DNA from 2 places in the Priestia sp. YIM B13552 genome. Region 2 is predicted to be linked to the other one. Evidence: riboswitches for the same ligand, from Rfam matches in the RefSeq annotation. Region 2 holds a riboswitch; the other holds the start of a gene.
The links. A riboswitch is a leader RNA that binds a small molecule or an ion and turns the genes downstream of it on or off. The one in region 2 is predicted to bind S-adenosylmethionine.

Region 1 (8,099 bases), on a different contig from region 2:
ATAAATGGCAAATGAACCGGTTCTAAATAGTAAAAAAATAAAATGGTTTGATGAACGCCTCGGCGTTTGTTAGTAGGAGAGAAAGGTGATTAATATGACGCGTATTCCTGTAACGGTTATGAGAGGTGGAACAAGTAAAGGGGTTTTTATCAATCATGAAGAAATGCCTGTGAACAAATCGGATTGGGAACCGTTTTTGCTAGATATAATGGGAAGTCCGGATCAACGTCAAATTGACGGACTCGGCGGAGCTAATTCGCTGACAAGTAAAATCGCGATTATAAAAAAATCAGATTTAGAGAAAGCTGACGTAGATTACACGTTTGCGCAGGTTAGTATCAGCGAATCTCTCGTTGATTTTAAAGGAAACTGCGGCAATATCTCTTCAGCGGTCGGACCTTATGCAATCGAACAAGGACTTGTACAAGCTGTGGAACCGGTGACTAAAGTGCGGATCTATAATACAAATACCAAAAAAGTAATCGTAGCGGAAGTAGAAGTAGAAAACGGGAAAGTGAAAACAGAAGGATCCTGTATGATTCCTGGAGTGCCAGGTACGGGTTCACCCATTTATCTTTCATTTGAAAACGGAGAAGGAGCCGTTACTGGAAAACTGCTTCCAACCGGGAACGCTATCGATCTTCTGCAAACATCCATTGGGACGATAAAAGCATCAATTGTTGATGTAGGAAATCCGCTTGTATTTGTTAAAGCAGAGGATATTGGCCTAAAGGGAGCAGAACTTCCGCATGAATACACGGACAAACAGCTGAAGCTATTTGAAGAAATTCGCTCCATTGCAGCGGAAAAAGCGGGGCTCGCACCTCAAGACAAAGCAACTAAACTATCACCAGCGGTTCCAAAAATGACGATTATTTCTCCTCCTATGGACCATCGCGACGGGACTGGCAGAGAAAAAGCTGCTTCTCAAATGGACGTATTAATCCGTATGATGTCGATGCAAAAACCACATCAAACGCTTGCGATTACAGGAGCAATTTGTACAACGGCGGCTATCTATACAAAAGGCACGCTTCCGTCAGAAATGGTTCAATTAAAAGGCGATACCGTTCGACTTGCTCATCCAATGGGAATTATGGAAACCAGTGTGGATCTAAAAGATGGACAGGTTAACGGAATCAAAGTAGTGCGTACAGCCCGTCTTATTTTTGAAGGATTTGTTTATACAAAGCATACGTATGATGTATGTTTATCAAGTTAATAATGTTCTCTAAAAAAAGCTCTTTCTAGGAAACTAGGAAGAGCTTTTTTATGTTAGAATATTTTTACTGAATATTGAAAAAGTGGGTGGAGGTATGAAAAAAAGAACGTATATTGATCTAAGCCACATCATTGAAGACGGAGTTATCACACATAAAGGCTTGCCGGCACCGATCATTTGCGACTATTTAAGCCGAGAAGAGTCTAGAAAGCTTTATGAATCAGGCACTGAATTTCAAATCGGTAAAATTGAAATGGTCACGAATACCGGTACGTATATTGATGTGCCGTTTCACAGATACAAAGACGGAGCGGATTTAGCTCAAACGGCTATTGATAAAACAGCCGGGTTAGAAGGAATAGTCGTTTCAGTTGATCCGACTTTAAAAGCGATTGATGAATCTCATTTTCAACATGTAGATGTAAAAGACAAAGCGGTATTAATTCATACAGGATGGGATCGCTACTGGAATACAGACGATTATTTAGAAAATCATCCATACTTAACAGAAAGCGCGGCAGCTTATTTAGTGTCTCAACAGCCCGCTCTTGTTGGAATTGATTCGATGAATATTGATGATACAAAAGGAAAAGCAAGATCAGCTCATACGCTGCTGTTAGGGGCGGACATTGTGATTGCTGAGCACTTATGTCACTTAGATCAACTAACGGCGAAGTCCTTTTTATTTTACGCCGTGCCTCCTAAAATAAAAGGAGTTGGAACGTTTCCGGTAAGAGCATTTGCGGAGGTAGAAAGAAAATGATCCAGTTACATAGATATAGAGAAGTGCAGGAATTTAAAAACCAAGTAGAGCCGCTTTTATCAAAGAATGAAGTTCTTCATAACTTAGCGCTCGGCATTTTACACAGCTTGCAGGAAAACAGCAAACCAAATTTTATGGGTGTTATTTTAAAAGACAGCCGTGCTGCGCTTGTGTTGCTGCAAACCCATCCTAAGCAAATCATACTGTCTCACATACAGAAGCTAACGGAGGGTGAACTAAGCGAAGCGGCAGAGCTGCTACAAGAAATCGACATACCGGGTTTAGTTGGAGAAAGACAAATGGTTTTATATCTTTCTCAAAAGCTAGCAGATTTAAAAAATCAAGAAGCTTCTTTGAAAATGGATCAGCGCATTTATCGGTTAGACAAAGTAAAAAAAGCAGCGGATGCTGAAGGAGTGCTGGTAAAAGCAAGGTTGGAGCATCTTCCGCTCGTGACAGAATGGATTTGGGAGTTTATGGGCGTCATTGGAGAGCCTGTATCAAAAGAACAAGCTGCCAAAACAGGAGAAGCTTTTATTAAAGCTGGAAGGTTATTCCTATGGGAAGTGAATGGCAAGTATGTGTCGATTGCCAATGCTACGCGTCCAACGGCCCATAACATTACGATTAACTATGTGTACACACCTCTTGAAGAACGTAAAAAAGGCTATGCCTCAAGCTGTGTATCCACGCTTTCTCAGCTTATGCTAGACGAAGGATTTCAAACAACAAGTTTATACACAGATATGACAAATCCTACGTCTAACAAGATTTATATGGAGATTGGGTATGAACACGTAGCGGATTCAGCATTGGTTTTATTTCATGAAAAAAAGTAGCAGGCAGCCTGCTACTTTTTCTATTACTTAAGGTTTTTTAACTAAATTAACGTGATTTAACGTTTTGCTATCATCAAAAATGAATTCAAGATCATAGGCGCCGGCGTGATAGGTGTACTTCGTTTGAGTAGTACCCTCACCTTTTACTTTGCCTGTAAAGTTCGGCTGACCTAATTCTTTCTTTAAGTTAGCTTGGGTGATGGAGCCTAGATTTGTTTGACGCTCTACATTTGTACCAAAATAGCGGATTTCGTTAATGACGTTATTTTGATCATAGCCAAATGCGTATCCAGGGTGACCCATTTCCGCGTGATAGTAGTCAAAGTTGTTTGATGAACCTTCAGGCGGGGGACCGAACTGATCGCGAACGTCTTGACGCAGTGTTTTGCCAATTTTGAAGTCTGCCGTTAAGCGTGGCACTTCACCTTTTACTGCGGCGTTGTAAATTTCATTAATGTTTTTTACAGCTGTTTGACTTTGACTGCTTGTTTCTTGAGATGTAGCTGCATGTGCTGGTGTATCAAGCTGAGCGACAGGAGCAAATCCAAACGCAGCAATTCCTGTAATCGTTGCAGCCGCCGCTGCTTTTGATAGTCGTTGTTTCATTTTCATGATTTTTTCCTCCTATATATAACGATTTAGCAACCTCAGTCTACCTAAAAGAGCAGGTAGGCCAGAATAGTCAAGGAGTCTTAGTTGAGTTGGTAACTGATATATATAATGTAACACGTCTTTTAAAATGTAAACGTCAGGTAAAGTAAAAAGCAAAAAACGATTCATTTATCATAGGTTAAAAGATTGGTTTATATTCCTTTATTAGGTAAAAAACGTAATATAGAGAGGGTTCTAATGTTTTATAAAAAACTAGATAATAATTGTAAGTATGATACAATAAATCAAGTATTTGTTAAAAATACAATATTTATTTCTGGGGTTTTGATGTATGGAAAAAAATTTGATGAGAGGTACGCTTTTGTTAACAGCGTCTTCTTTGCTAACAAAAATTTTAGGTTTTATTTATATTATTCCGTTTACGGCCTTGGTGGGAACGTCAGGATACGCGCTTTATAAGTATGCATACGGTCCATACACCTTGATGCTAAGCTTGTCGACGATGGGTCTTCCGCTTGCTGTTTCAAAGTATATATCAAAATATAACGGTCTTGGAAACTACCGTGCTGGACAAGATCTATTAAAAGCAGGACTTCTATTAATGACGATAACGGGCATCATAGGCTTCTTAGTCCTCTATACGATGGCGCCGTGGCTTTCTGAGCTAGTGATTAACGGAAAAGATTCCTCAGGAAATAGTCAAAAAGACGTAGTATACGTGATTCGAATGGTGAGCTTTGCTTTAATTATTATCCCGCCTATGAGTCTATTACGAGGCTACTTTCAAGGTAACCAGTCCATGGGACCATCCGCGCTAAGTACAATTATTGAACAAATAGTGCGCGTGCTGTTTATTTTAGCAGGAGCATACGCTGTTATTCACCTTTTTCATAGCACGATGACAAAAGCTGTTGGAATCGGTACGTTTGGAGCGTTTGTTGGAGGCGTAGGGGGTATAGGAATTCTCGGTGCGACTTATCTAAAACGCAAGCGGCTGATTATGAAGGAAGTAAACAGCGGAAAGAATAATAAATTCATTTCGTTCTCTTCAATGTTCAAAGAGCTTGTGACGTACGCTGTTCCATTTGTCTTAGTTGGTTTAGCGATTCCAATCTATCAAAATATTGATACGTTTACGATTAACATCCTTTTTCAATCAATAGGGTATGGACAAGCTAAAGCCGAAATAATCAACTCTGTCATTGGATTAGCTCAGATTTTAGTGATGGTGCCGGTATCGCTAGCCACCGCCTTCAGCATGTCGCTGATTCCCGGCATTACATCTTCTTTTGTGCAGGGAAATTTACGAGAAGTAAAAGGAAAGATTACAAAAACGCTGCAACTGCTGTTATTTTTTACTCTTCCTGCTGCTGTGGGGCTTTGTTTATTAGGCAAGCCGGTATATATGATGATTTTTGGAGCAAAAAACAGTCCTGAAATCGGTGGAGTTGTTTTACAATGGTACGCGCCTGCTGCCGTTTTATTTGCTCTTTTTACAGTAACAGCCGCAATTCTCCAAGGAATTAATCAGCAAAAGAAGCTAATTTTAGGCTTGGGCTTAGGAATTGTTGTGAAGCTAGTATTAAACGTACTGTTGGTTTCAAGCTTAAAAGAAATTGGACCGGTTGTCGCGACTTACGGAGGGTATGGTGTATCGGTTATATATAACTTTTATTTAATTGAAAAATCCATTTCTTACCGAGTTCAATCACTGGGACAAGCTGCGTTGACACCTGTTTTATTAGTAAGTGTGATGTCAGCCGCTGTGATTATCGGCAATTATACTTCTCACTATTTTTTAGAAAATAAGCTGTCTGCATCTTCACTTGCAATTAGTACATCTTGTATTTCAATTGCTTTAGGTGCTGCCGTGTATCTAGGACTTGGCGTAAAAACAAGTTTAGGGCAATCCATTGTATTAAATAGAAGAAAAAGAATGTAAAGGAGAGAAAGTAGTGTCAAAACGATTTGTACTAACCGTAGCGGCTGGAGGATGTATAATAATTTCCGGCGCGCTGCTGCTATTAAATTGGGAAAGAGTGTTTGGAGATTATCGTCCCATTCAAACAGCAACAGCTGTATTCAAGTTAGAAGTGGGAAGTCAAGATGTAGCAAAGACTACGGATTCAGATGATGCTCTTCACTATATGGTTAAAAAAGGGCATTTAGATGAATATATTCAACTGATGAATGAAAAAGGCTATGTGTTAAAAGAAAAAGATATTAATCATAACCGACTTGTTTTTAACGATGGACAAGAGGATGAGCAAATTTACTACAAGCGCTTTGCTAGGAAGTATACGATGATTGATGGAGAAGGGTAAAAGCATTCACTGAGAATAACTACATACTAAAATCATTAAAAGAAAACACCACCTTGCGAATAAAAGGGGGTGTTTTTTAGTTAGGTTATCTTATCTTAGTTTCGCTCTTGCTATACCTGTTACGACCATACTAGTAATAAAAATAACTACGATTCCAACATTGGTTGGGGTATCAAAAAAGATTTTTGAAACCGCCAAAGCGATAATGAGTCCAATAGCTACTCCAGATAATTCTTTCATCAATTTCAACGTTAACACCTCTTAAAAAACATCACTCAGGAAAAGTCTAACATTCTTGGTAAAGTGTTTTCAATCGATAGTGGATTAACAAAAGAGATGTAATAAAAGTGCTCTGCTACACATGACCCTTCTAGAAGACTAGCTGACTTACCGTAAGCGCTTGCTAGGGGGCATACGATGATTATTAATTTATAAGGTTGATCTGTATTTTAGTAGACTAAAACCGTATAATCCTATCTGTTTTTATAGTTTTTTTGCGTAAAAAAGAAAAATAATATTGACAATTGTTAAAAAACTATTAATATTGACTATATTACATAAAACAAATAGCTATTGTTTTCCTTATCAAGAGAGGTGGAGGGACTGGCCCTGTGAAACCCGGCAACCGCTGTCTATGACAGAATGGTGCCAAATCCTTAAGAACAGTATGTTCTTGAAGATGAGGAAGAGACGTTTGGTTAACGAGCTCTTCCTTTATATAAAGGAAGAGCTTTTTTTATATTATAGGGGGAGTAAGTTAAATGAAGAGATTTCTTATTTTAGCAGTTGCGCTTGTACTACTCGTAACTGGCTGTCAGTCAAAAAGCACAAAAAGCAGCGGAAGTGAAGAGAAAGGAAAGAAGCGAATTGCTCTTGTTTTACCTGAAAAGATTGGAGTTAACCCGTTTTTTCAACAAATGGATGATGGAGCAAAACGCGCTGGAAAGAAGTATAACATTGATGTGAAGACAATTGAATCCACGGACCAAGCAGCCATTGAAAGTAATTTGCGTGCTGCCGTAGCAGAAAATTATGATTTGATTATTACATCTTCTTTTGAATCCGAAGATGCGTTGAAAAAAGTAGCTCAAGAAAACCCGCAGCGTCAATTTGCGATTATTGATACAGTGGTCGATTTACCAAATGTAAGAAGCGTTGTATTCCGTGAACAAGAAGCTTCATATTTATTAGGAGCAGCAGCAGGATTGGTTACAAAAACGAATAAAGTAGGAATGGTTGCAGCAGATGATATTCCATTATTAAAAAAATGGACGGTAAGCTTTAAAGAAGGATTACAATCAACAAACCCCAAAGCCGAGTTTCTAGTAAACTACGTTGGAAGCTTCTCTGATCCAGCTAAAGCAAAAGAACTTGCTATTTTACAGGCTTCAAAAGGAGCTGACTTTATCGCCGGAGCTTCAGCGGTAGGCGACTTGGGTGTATTTGAAGCAGCAAAAGAAAAGGGTTTTTATACGGCTGGCCAAGATATTGACCGTACGGAAGTAGATCCTGAGCATATCGTTTTATCGCAGTTAAAAGGATCTGATGCGGCTGCTTATGAAACGGTAGAAGCACTCGCAAATGACAAATTTAAATCGGGCGTAGTGACATACGGCTTAAAAGAAAAAGGTGTTGGGTTAACGTATGTGACTCAAGACAGCAAGACACCTCTTAATGACTTTGTAGGGCAAGATGTAATTGATCAATTAAAAGAAATTAAAGATTCGATTATTGATGGAAAAACCGTGGTAAAAGATCCGTTAGCCAAGTGAGTTGAAAAGAGAAGTCGAGTAAGGCTGGCTTCTCTTTCTTATTTTTGAAAAAATCCTAAAGTGGAAAGGAGCAATGAATGGAATGAGTGAGCTGCTGCAGTTAACGAATTTGACGAAAAAATACGGTTCGTTTTTAGCGAATGATAACGTGTCATTTACGCTGAAAAAAGGCGAGGTTCACGCGCTGGTTGGAGAAAATGGCGCTGGAAAAACGACGTTAATGAGGATGCTTTACGGAATGGAAAAGCCGAGTTCAGGAAGTATTCAGCTACATGGGAAAACCGTCTCGTTTTCATCTCCTGCAGATGCCATTAAAAACGGAATAGGCATGGTGCATCAGCATTTTATGGTTTTTCCTCATTTTACAGTGGCTGAAAACATAGTTTTGGGGCATGAGCCAAAGAAAGGCGTCTTTTTTAATAGAAGGCAGGCGAAAGCAGATGTACAGCAATTAACCGAAACGTATCAAATTTCAGTAGATGTTCATAAAAAAGTAAAGCATTGCTCGATTGGAGAACAGCAAAAAATTGAAATTTTAAAAGTGCTGTATCAAGGAGCAGAAATCAT
Region 2 (8,099 bases):
AGCTTTTATGTGGTCCTATCAGTGCTTAACAAAATAAAAGGATAGATAGGCTATGGAAACTAATTTAAATGTGCGTTCTGCTTACAAGAAGGTAGTGACCATCATCAACAAATTCTCATATAAATAAGTAAGCTTGTTTACTTTTAACTAAATTTATTTATTAATAGGGGGATTAACTAGTTGATGAATTTGACGCTTCATGAACGTTCTGAAAAGTTATTAAAGCAAAGAATTAAACAATTAAATCCGAGAGATCCATTTAACTTTGTTTTTATGGGAGACAGCAGAGGTGACGGACCAAACGATGATTGTTTCACGATGAGCGGTGAATTTGAGCTTGTATTAAAAAAGGCGGTGGAATTGAACCCGCTGTTTATTATTCATGGGGGAGACACCGTTTATACAGGGAAAAAAGAGTATTTGGAGCACTTTGTTAAGGTTGTTGAAAAAATCGCCCCGAACATTCCTATGTTTGTATGCGTAGGGAATCATGATGAACTGTACCTTGATGAAAGCAATCTTGAAAACTTCAGAGCCACTATCGGAAAAGTACACTGGGTCATTGATATTCCTGTCTTCAACTTCCGGTGCATCGCATTAAATAATGTCATCAGTCCCAAGAATAAAATATATGGATTTACAGATAGAGAGCTGAATTATTTAGAGCAGCAGCTGGAGGATGCTCCTCGTAACACCGTTGTAGCGATGCATGCGCAGCCAAATATTGGCCGGTGGTCAAATCTTGAAGGGTTTCCTGTAACGACTCCTCAAAGTCAAGAATTTTTTGATTTAATTCAAGAACACCGCGTGAAAAAAGTGTTAGTCAGTCACGTGCATGCGTATGACGAGCAGTTTATTAGAAAAAACAGAAACGGGTCGTTTACGCTTGGAAGAGGCACTGATTTTGTATTGTCAGGAGGCGCCGGTGCTCCCCTTGATTTTGAGCCGCCTTTAATTTTAAATAATTATAATTTTACGCAGTTTTTTGTAAGCAGGTACGACATTTTAGGACCTCTTCTTTGGAAGGATTTTGGACGACCTCGAAGAAATTGTTTGTGAAAACAAGAAAATAGAAAGCTAGGTTCAAAAAAAGAGGCTGGGACAAAAGGATTTTAGACGAAGTGAAAAAAGGACCATTGATCAAGATGTTTGATTAGTGGTTTGTTTTTTTGTTAAGGCAAACGTAGGTTTCATGTGTATAGGTCTTTCTAGCAGGTGATTGGAGGACAAGACGAAGACTCCTGCGGGAAAAGCGGAACAGGTGAGACCTCGCAGGAGCGTATGCGACGAGGAGGCTCAGCGCCCGCCCGCGGAAAGCGAAGTCTTGTACGGAAATCAACTGCGGTGTCACAAGCGATTCAGCTCATGTATCCCATTTGCCTTTAGATTGAATTCATTTTGTTATGTCTCAACCTCTTTTGGAAAAATGTGCATAACTCTTAACGAAACCTTGTAGCAGAAGGCTCAGTCAAACGTTATAATAGATAATGAATGATGATATATTCTCTATATTTGTCATATATTTGTATTACATATGTAATTAAAGAAAAACATTCACTTGATATACTGTTTAATGACTTAACTTTATCTTGGAATTTACAGTGAAATGCCTGCTTATAGAGGCTTAGAACATACACAGCAAATGGAGGAGCAATCATGGCAAACGAAAAGATGCAAGAAGGGCTTGATCGTTTTATCAAGGAAGATTTAAATGACCTTTTAGGTAGACTGTTCCCCTTAATGGACCGGGAGTGTGCCGAAGAAAAAAGAAAGCTTATCGAAACAGCGGTAGAGTACATTTATTCGTCAGGATATCACCAGGGAGCAAAAGATTTAATCGAAACGCATCGAAAAGATGATTACAAATTGTTAAGGCAAAAGTTAGCGTCAGCGCCTCCTAAAAACTAATTTTTTTGAAATTTCTTTTGACAACATAAATGTAAGGTGTTAAGATGACTCTACATTCAAAATATTATAAACAATTAAAACTCTTATTGAGAGAGGCGGAGGGACTGGCCCTGTGAAGCCCGGCAACCATTTAACATTCTTGTTGAAAAGGTGCTACATCCTGCAAAGCGTACAGCTTTGAAAAATAAGAGAGGATTTCATAGATACTATGCCTCTCTATTCGTGATAGAGAGGCTTTTTATTTTATGTGAATATGTTTTGAATGAACAATTTTATAAAAATGCATCAGGTGCTGTGTAACGAATGTACGCAGCTTAAAAGGGAAGACCGGTGAAAAGCCGGCGCGGTCCCGCCACTGTAATGGGGAGCAACTTATTAACCACTGTTTCATGTTGAAATGGGAAGGGATAGGAAGCGATGAACCTAAGTCAGGAGACCTGCCTGTTGTATGCACTTAAGCTCTACGGGATATAGAGAGGAGTGAGGAATACGTGTTGAGAAAAACAGGCTATCTCAACTTTAGTTAAGTATGCGTATCATCTCTCTTTTCATTTCGAAAAGAGAGATTTTTTAGTTTACCGATAAAAAATATACAGGGAGTGGAAAAAATGAGCAGTGTAAAAAGTTCAAACTTAGGTTATCCAAGAATTGGTGAAAAACGAGAATGGAAAAAAGCGCTTGAGCAGTTTTGGGCAGGAAAGCTAGAGAAAGATATCTTTCTTCAGGAGATTGAAGCTCTTCGTCTAGGGCATCTGAAAAAACAGCGTGACGCAGGAATTGAATTAATTCCAGTCGGCGATTTCAGTTTATACGATCACGTGCTAGATACAGCGACTATGTTTGGTCTAGTGCCAAAGCGCTTTGATTATGACGGAGGACCGGTATCGCTTGAAACGTATTTTGACATCGCCCGAGGAACAAAAGGTGCGGTAGCCTCTACGATGACAAAATGGTTTAACACAAATTATCACTACATCGTACCAGAGCTTGAGGAATGTACGCCGTCTCTTATAGAAAATCGCCCGCTTCAGTTTTACAAAGAAGCAAAACAGAAGCTGAATATTGAAGGCAAGCCCGTGATTTTAGGTCCAGTAACATTTGTGAAGCTGTCAAAAGGATATAAAAAAAATGAGTTTAAAGAAGTAGTTGAACAATTTGTTCCTCTGTATGCGACTATTTTAGCTGAGCTTCAGGCAGAAGGAGTAGAGTGGGTACAGATAGATGAGCCGATTTTATCTACAACGCTATCAAAAGAAGACCTGGCACTTTACACAGAAGTCTATCAAACTTTGAAGGAAGCGGCACCGAATGTAAAAATCATTTTGCAAACGTATTTTGACAGCGTTGATCACTACAAAGAAGTTGTGTCTCTTCCTGTTGAAGGAATCGGTTTAGACTTTGTGCATGACCGAGGCGAAAATCTCACGGCTCTTAATAAATATGGTTTTCCGAGTGATAAAGTGCTGGCAGCAGGAGTGATTGACGGACGAAACATTTGGCGTGAAAATTTGGACGAACAGCTTTTAACGATCAGTGAAATTGAAGAAGCCGTATCAAAAGACCGTTTGATTCTGCAGCCTTCATCAAGTTTATTACATGTTCCCGTCACGGTGAAAAATGAAGAGACGATTGATCCAGTATTGAAAAATGCGCTCTCTTTTGCAGATGAAAAGCTAAAGGAAATCACGCTTTTAGCAAAAGCAGTGCAGCAAGGAAAAGAAGCAATAGAAGAAGAAATAAGCGTAAACAAACAGGCAATTCAAGCATTAAATGGATCATCTTTTCGAAATCATCAAGACGTGCAAAAAGAGCTGAAGCAGCTGCACAGCTATAAAGCAGAGCGACAAGCGCCGTTTGACGTACGTCAGCGCGTTCAGCAAGAAGCTTTTCAACTGCCGCTTCTTCCAACGACAACGATTGGAAGCTTTCCGCAAACAAAAGAAGTGCGAAAAGAGCGTCTAAAATGGCGTAAAGGCGAGTTAAGCGATGAAGCATATGAAGCGTACATTAACGATGAAATAAAAAAATGGATTGAAATTCAAGAAAACATCGGCTTAGATGTCCTTGTGCACGGAGAGTTTGAGCGTACGGACATGGTCGAATACTTCGGTGAGAAATTAGGAGGCTTTCAGTTTACGAAGTTTGGCTGGGTGCAATCTTACGGTTCTCGCTGCGTGAAGCCGCCGCTTATTTACGGAGATGTATCGTACGAGCAGGCGATGACGATCAAAGAAACGGTCTACGCACAGTCTTTAACCAATAAGCCGGTTAAAGGAATGCTGACGGGTCCGATTACGATTTTAAACTGGTCGTTTGTGCGTGATGATATCCCGCGCTACGACGTGGCAAATCAAATTGCGCTTGCTCTTAGAAAAGAAGTAGAAGCACTTGAAAGTCAGGGCATTTCAATGATTCAAGTAGATGAACCGGCGCTGCGTGAAGGATTGCCGTTAAAACGAGAAAACTGGAACAGTTACTTAAATGCTGCGGTGTATGCATTTAAACTAGCGACGGTATCGGTGCAAAACGAGACGCAAATTCACACGCATATGTGCTATTCGGAATTCGAAGAAATTATTGATGCGATTAAAGCGCTGGATGCCGACGTGATTTCTATTGAAACATCTAAAAGTCACGGTGAATTAATTTATGCGTTTGAAAAACATACGTATAATCAAGGAATTGGACTTGGCGTATATGATATCCACAGCCCGCGTGTACCGAAGCTTGAAGAGCTTCAGCGAAACATTGACCGCGCTCTAAAGGTGCTTGATCCTGCATTATTTTGGATTAATCCCGACTGTGGCCTTAAAACAAGAGGAATCAGCGAGACGGTTGAAGCTTTAAAAGTGATGGTTGAGTCTGCAAAACAAACCAGAAAAAATTTATTACAAAACGTTTAATAATAAGAAAGTAAAGGACAAGCAGTGTAACCGCTACACTGCTTGGTCTTATGGGATTTTAAAAGGCCAAAAATATCCATTGACACTTCCCGTACATTTTTGTATCTTTTTAAAGGTGTTTTTAAAATCAGGGAGGTACAACATGAGTAACAACAGCACGCAGCACGTTAAAATTGTAACAGCGGATCCATCAGCGCTAGGTCTATTCGGACTTGCCATGGTAACACTTGTTGCATCGTTTCAAAAGCTTGGGGTAACCGATGGTGTTTCATTGGTATTGCCATGGGCGATTTTTTTAGGCGGAATAGGACAGTTAATCGCGTCTATGCAAGATTTCAAACATAATAATACCTTCGGCGCAACTGCTTTTGGTGCCTTCGGATTATTTTGGCTAGGTGTAGCTATGACATGGCTTATTCAGCTTGGAGCATTTGGGGAAGCGCTCGCAAAAGAAGCGGATCCGAAGCAGCTCGCATTTGCTTTTGTCGGCTACTTGATTTTCAGCGTTTTTATGACAGTTGGAGCAATGGGCACTCATAAAGTATTATTTATTATTTTTGTGTTAATTGATTTCTTATTCATTGGATTATCGCTAAGTACATTTGGTGTGGCATATGAATACACGCACTTACTAGCAGCAGTGTCAGAGCTATTAATTGCTCTGTTTTCATTCTATGGATCTGCAGCGGCTGTATTAAATACTCACTATGGTCGAATTGTGCTTCCGGTGGGCAAGCCGTTTGGTGCATTTATCAAATAATCAAGATGTTAATTAAAAAGCGAAGTAGGGTTGAATTCTGTATGATGCAGAGGTCAATCCTTTTTTGTTTGGGCATTTTTATATATAGTAGAAAGAGATAGTTATATGTAATAGAAGCTTTTAGAGAAAAAAGAAAATACATAATGAAAGGAAACGTTCCAATGATTATAAGACAAGTGGAGGAAAAAGATTTAAACCAATTAATTACGTTAGAAAACAAAGGCTTTACACCTGCAGAAGCTGCCTCAAAAGATGCATTTATCACGCGGATCAACACTATTCCTGATACGTTTATCATCGCTCAAGAAAATGAAGAAATAATCGGATATGTGAACGGTCCCGTCATTTCAGCTCCGTTTATTACGGATGATTTGTTTGAAAAAACGATTTCGAACCCTGAGGCAGGCGGTCATCAAAGCATTTTAGGTATCGTTGTAAATCCCAATCATCATCACAAAGGAATTGCCAGTATGCTGCTAAGAGAGTTTGAAAAGCAAGCGCAGGACAAACAGCGCTTAACGGTTACTTTAACATGTAAAGAAGAATTGATTCCGTTTTACGAAAAAAACGGATATGTGAATCAAGGAGTAGCGGAGTCTCAGCATGCAGGCGTGCAGTGGTTTAATATGAGCAAGGAGCTTTAGCAAACAATGAAATAGAAAAGCACAAGCTTCCTTTAAGGAGTTTGTGCTTTTTTATATTAATTTCTGTGTAGTTATTGTAAATATGTAAAAGTAAAGGTGGTATTTACATGAATAAGTACGGCTTTTTTTATTGAGAGGTTGCACAGGTGTTTAATCTATTTCGTTGCTTCTAGCGGTTGATTGGAGGGCAAGGCGAAGACTCCTGCGGGAAAAGCGGCACAGGTGAGACCCCGCAGGAGCGAACGCGACGAGGAGGCTCAGCGCCCGCCCGCGGAAAGCGAGACCTTGCACGGAAATCAACAGCGGTGTAACAAGGGATTTATACTCAATCATTTTTCTCATTTTTTCGTCTTTAGACTGGATCAATCTCGTTATGTTTCAATCTCTTTTTTAGGTAGGTAAGAGACATTGACTTGTCAAACATATTTGACAGTAACAAGAAAAATAATATAAGATATGGATGTAAAAAGTTTTTTACATTTTAGAGATGAGTGATGAATGGTGGAAAATCGAATTAAAGAACTGCGTAAAAGCAAACGGATGTCTCAAGACGAACTGGCAAAAGTATGCGGCGTATCGAGACAAACGATTAATGCAATTGAAAACAATAAGTATGATCCAAGCTTAACGCTAGCTTTTCAACTTGCTACAGAGCTTGGAGCAACAGTAGATGAGCTGTTTTTATTTCATAAATCATGATGAGTTAGTTAAAAAGAGAAGGTAATGTGAAGTAGTGATCTTACTAGTAGAAGTTTTAACATGGCTGTAAGCTAAAAGCACATAAGTAAACAGTAGATCAATATTACTTCTATCACTTTATAAAAAAGAGATTTACAGAGCAACGGTGGTGAAAGGAATGAAAAATCGAGCTGCCGGAGTAGCTCTTACAAGTACGGGCATGTTACTGTTGATGGTAACGTTAGTACTTCCTGTTCCGGGATTAACGTATAGTTTACTTGTAGGAAGCAGCATTGTACTAAAAGGCTGCGGAACAGGAGGAATAAAAAGGTGTATCACGTGAATGCAGCGTGATGTAGAAAAGGAGGTTCCTTTTGAAAAAAAGAACGATTGTTATAGCTGCACTTTTATTTATTGTCGTATTTTATTTTACATATACCGGGAAAGCCTATCAGTTAAAAGACGTCATAAAAGTAGATGAAGCAAACGTTACGCGTATTGAAATAGATACGGACGAAGGAAAGCGTGTAGTAGACGATAAAAAGAATACGAAAGAGATCGTACACTCTTTGTCACAGATAGAAGTAAAAAAAAGCAAGGAGCTCGACCCAAAGTTTGACCGAGCTTACTGGGTAAAAATCGTTGAAAACGGAAAAGATGCGTACGGTTTAACGATTTACGATGATGATTACATAAAAGCGTTTAGCTTTAAAGATAAAAAACAGGCGACATATACGATTGTTAAAGATCAAAAAGTAGATGTCAAAAAGCTGTTTTCAACTAAATAAACAAACCTACTAAAAAAGACAGCCAGCGCTGTCTTTTTTTATGAAAATAATAGATTGAAAATTATGACTATTTAAAGCGGAATTAATCCTTGCCTATATAATTAATAAATGATTGAATTAGGTCAATATCAGGGTTAACTAATAGTGCTGGAAGAAGGCCAAATGTTAATAATACAAGAACGTTTGATCCAATAAAGATGCGAAGTGCTTTTTTGATTTTCATGATATTTCCTCCCTTTTTTATATTTTCGTATAAAAAGAGAAAAAAATCAATAGAAATGTGACGAATTTGTGAACTTTTTGTCTAATAGTCCCTGATAGATGATAAAAATTCCCTCTCTATACTAGATAAAGAGGGGATATAGCACGTCATAAAATATGTAGAAACATTAAAAGTACATGCGCAGATTCCCAATAA

Region 1: it holds a riboswitch for S-adenosylmethionine, as region 2 does, so the genes downstream of both, ACFX40_RS06560 (BMP family lipoprotein) here and metE (5-methyltetrahydropteroyltriglutamate--homocysteine S-methyltransferase) in region 2, are expected to answer to the same signal.

Annotation. Positions count from the first base shown of each region.
Region 1 is NZ_JBHZOU010000002.1:102,354-110,452, reverse strand. Features, by position in the region: gene ACFX40_RS06595 (2-methylaconitate cis-trans isomerase PrpF family protein) at 95-1,222, shown strand; gene ACFX40_RS06590 (cyclase family protein) at 1,317-1,985, shown strand; gene ACFX40_RS06585 (GNAT family N-acetyltransferase) at 1,982-2,824, shown strand; gene ACFX40_RS06580 (YjgB family protein) at 2,852-3,436, opposite strand; gene ACFX40_RS06575 (putative polysaccharide biosynthesis protein) at 3,768-5,378, shown strand; gene ACFX40_RS06570 (hypothetical protein) at 5,392-5,760, shown strand; gene ACFX40_RS06565 (hypothetical protein) at 5,851-6,009, opposite strand; SAM riboswitch class I at 6,340-6,446, shown strand; gene ACFX40_RS06560 (BMP family lipoprotein) at 6,522-7,532, shown strand; gene ACFX40_RS06555 (ABC transporter ATP-binding protein) at 7,615-8,099, shown strand, end outside.
Region 2 is NZ_JBHZOU010000005.1:335,925-344,023, reverse strand. Features, by position in the region: gene ACFX40_RS21115 (metallophosphoesterase family protein) at 184-1,059, shown strand; gene ACFX40_RS21110 (hypothetical protein) at 1,216-1,386, shown strand; gene ACFX40_RS21105 (hypothetical protein) at 1,657-1,908, shown strand; SAM riboswitch class I at 1,989-2,099, shown strand; cobalamin riboswitch at 2,179-2,367, shown strand; gene metE (5-methyltetrahydropteroyltriglutamate--homocysteine S-methyltransferase) at 2,517-4,811, shown strand; gene ACFX40_RS21095 (acetate uptake transporter) at 4,954-5,571, shown strand; gene ACFX40_RS21090 (GNAT family N-acetyltransferase) at 5,715-6,215, shown strand; gene ACFX40_RS21085 (hypothetical protein) at 6,392-6,526, shown strand; gene ACFX40_RS21080 (helix-turn-helix transcriptional regulator) at 6,714-6,914, shown strand; gene ACFX40_RS21075 (hypothetical protein) at 7,072-7,236, shown strand; gene ACFX40_RS21070 (DUF5301 domain-containing protein) at 7,268-7,681, shown strand; gene ACFX40_RS21065 (hypothetical protein) at 7,764-7,904, opposite strand; gene ACFX40_RS21060 (LysE family translocator) at 8,071-8,099, opposite strand, start outside.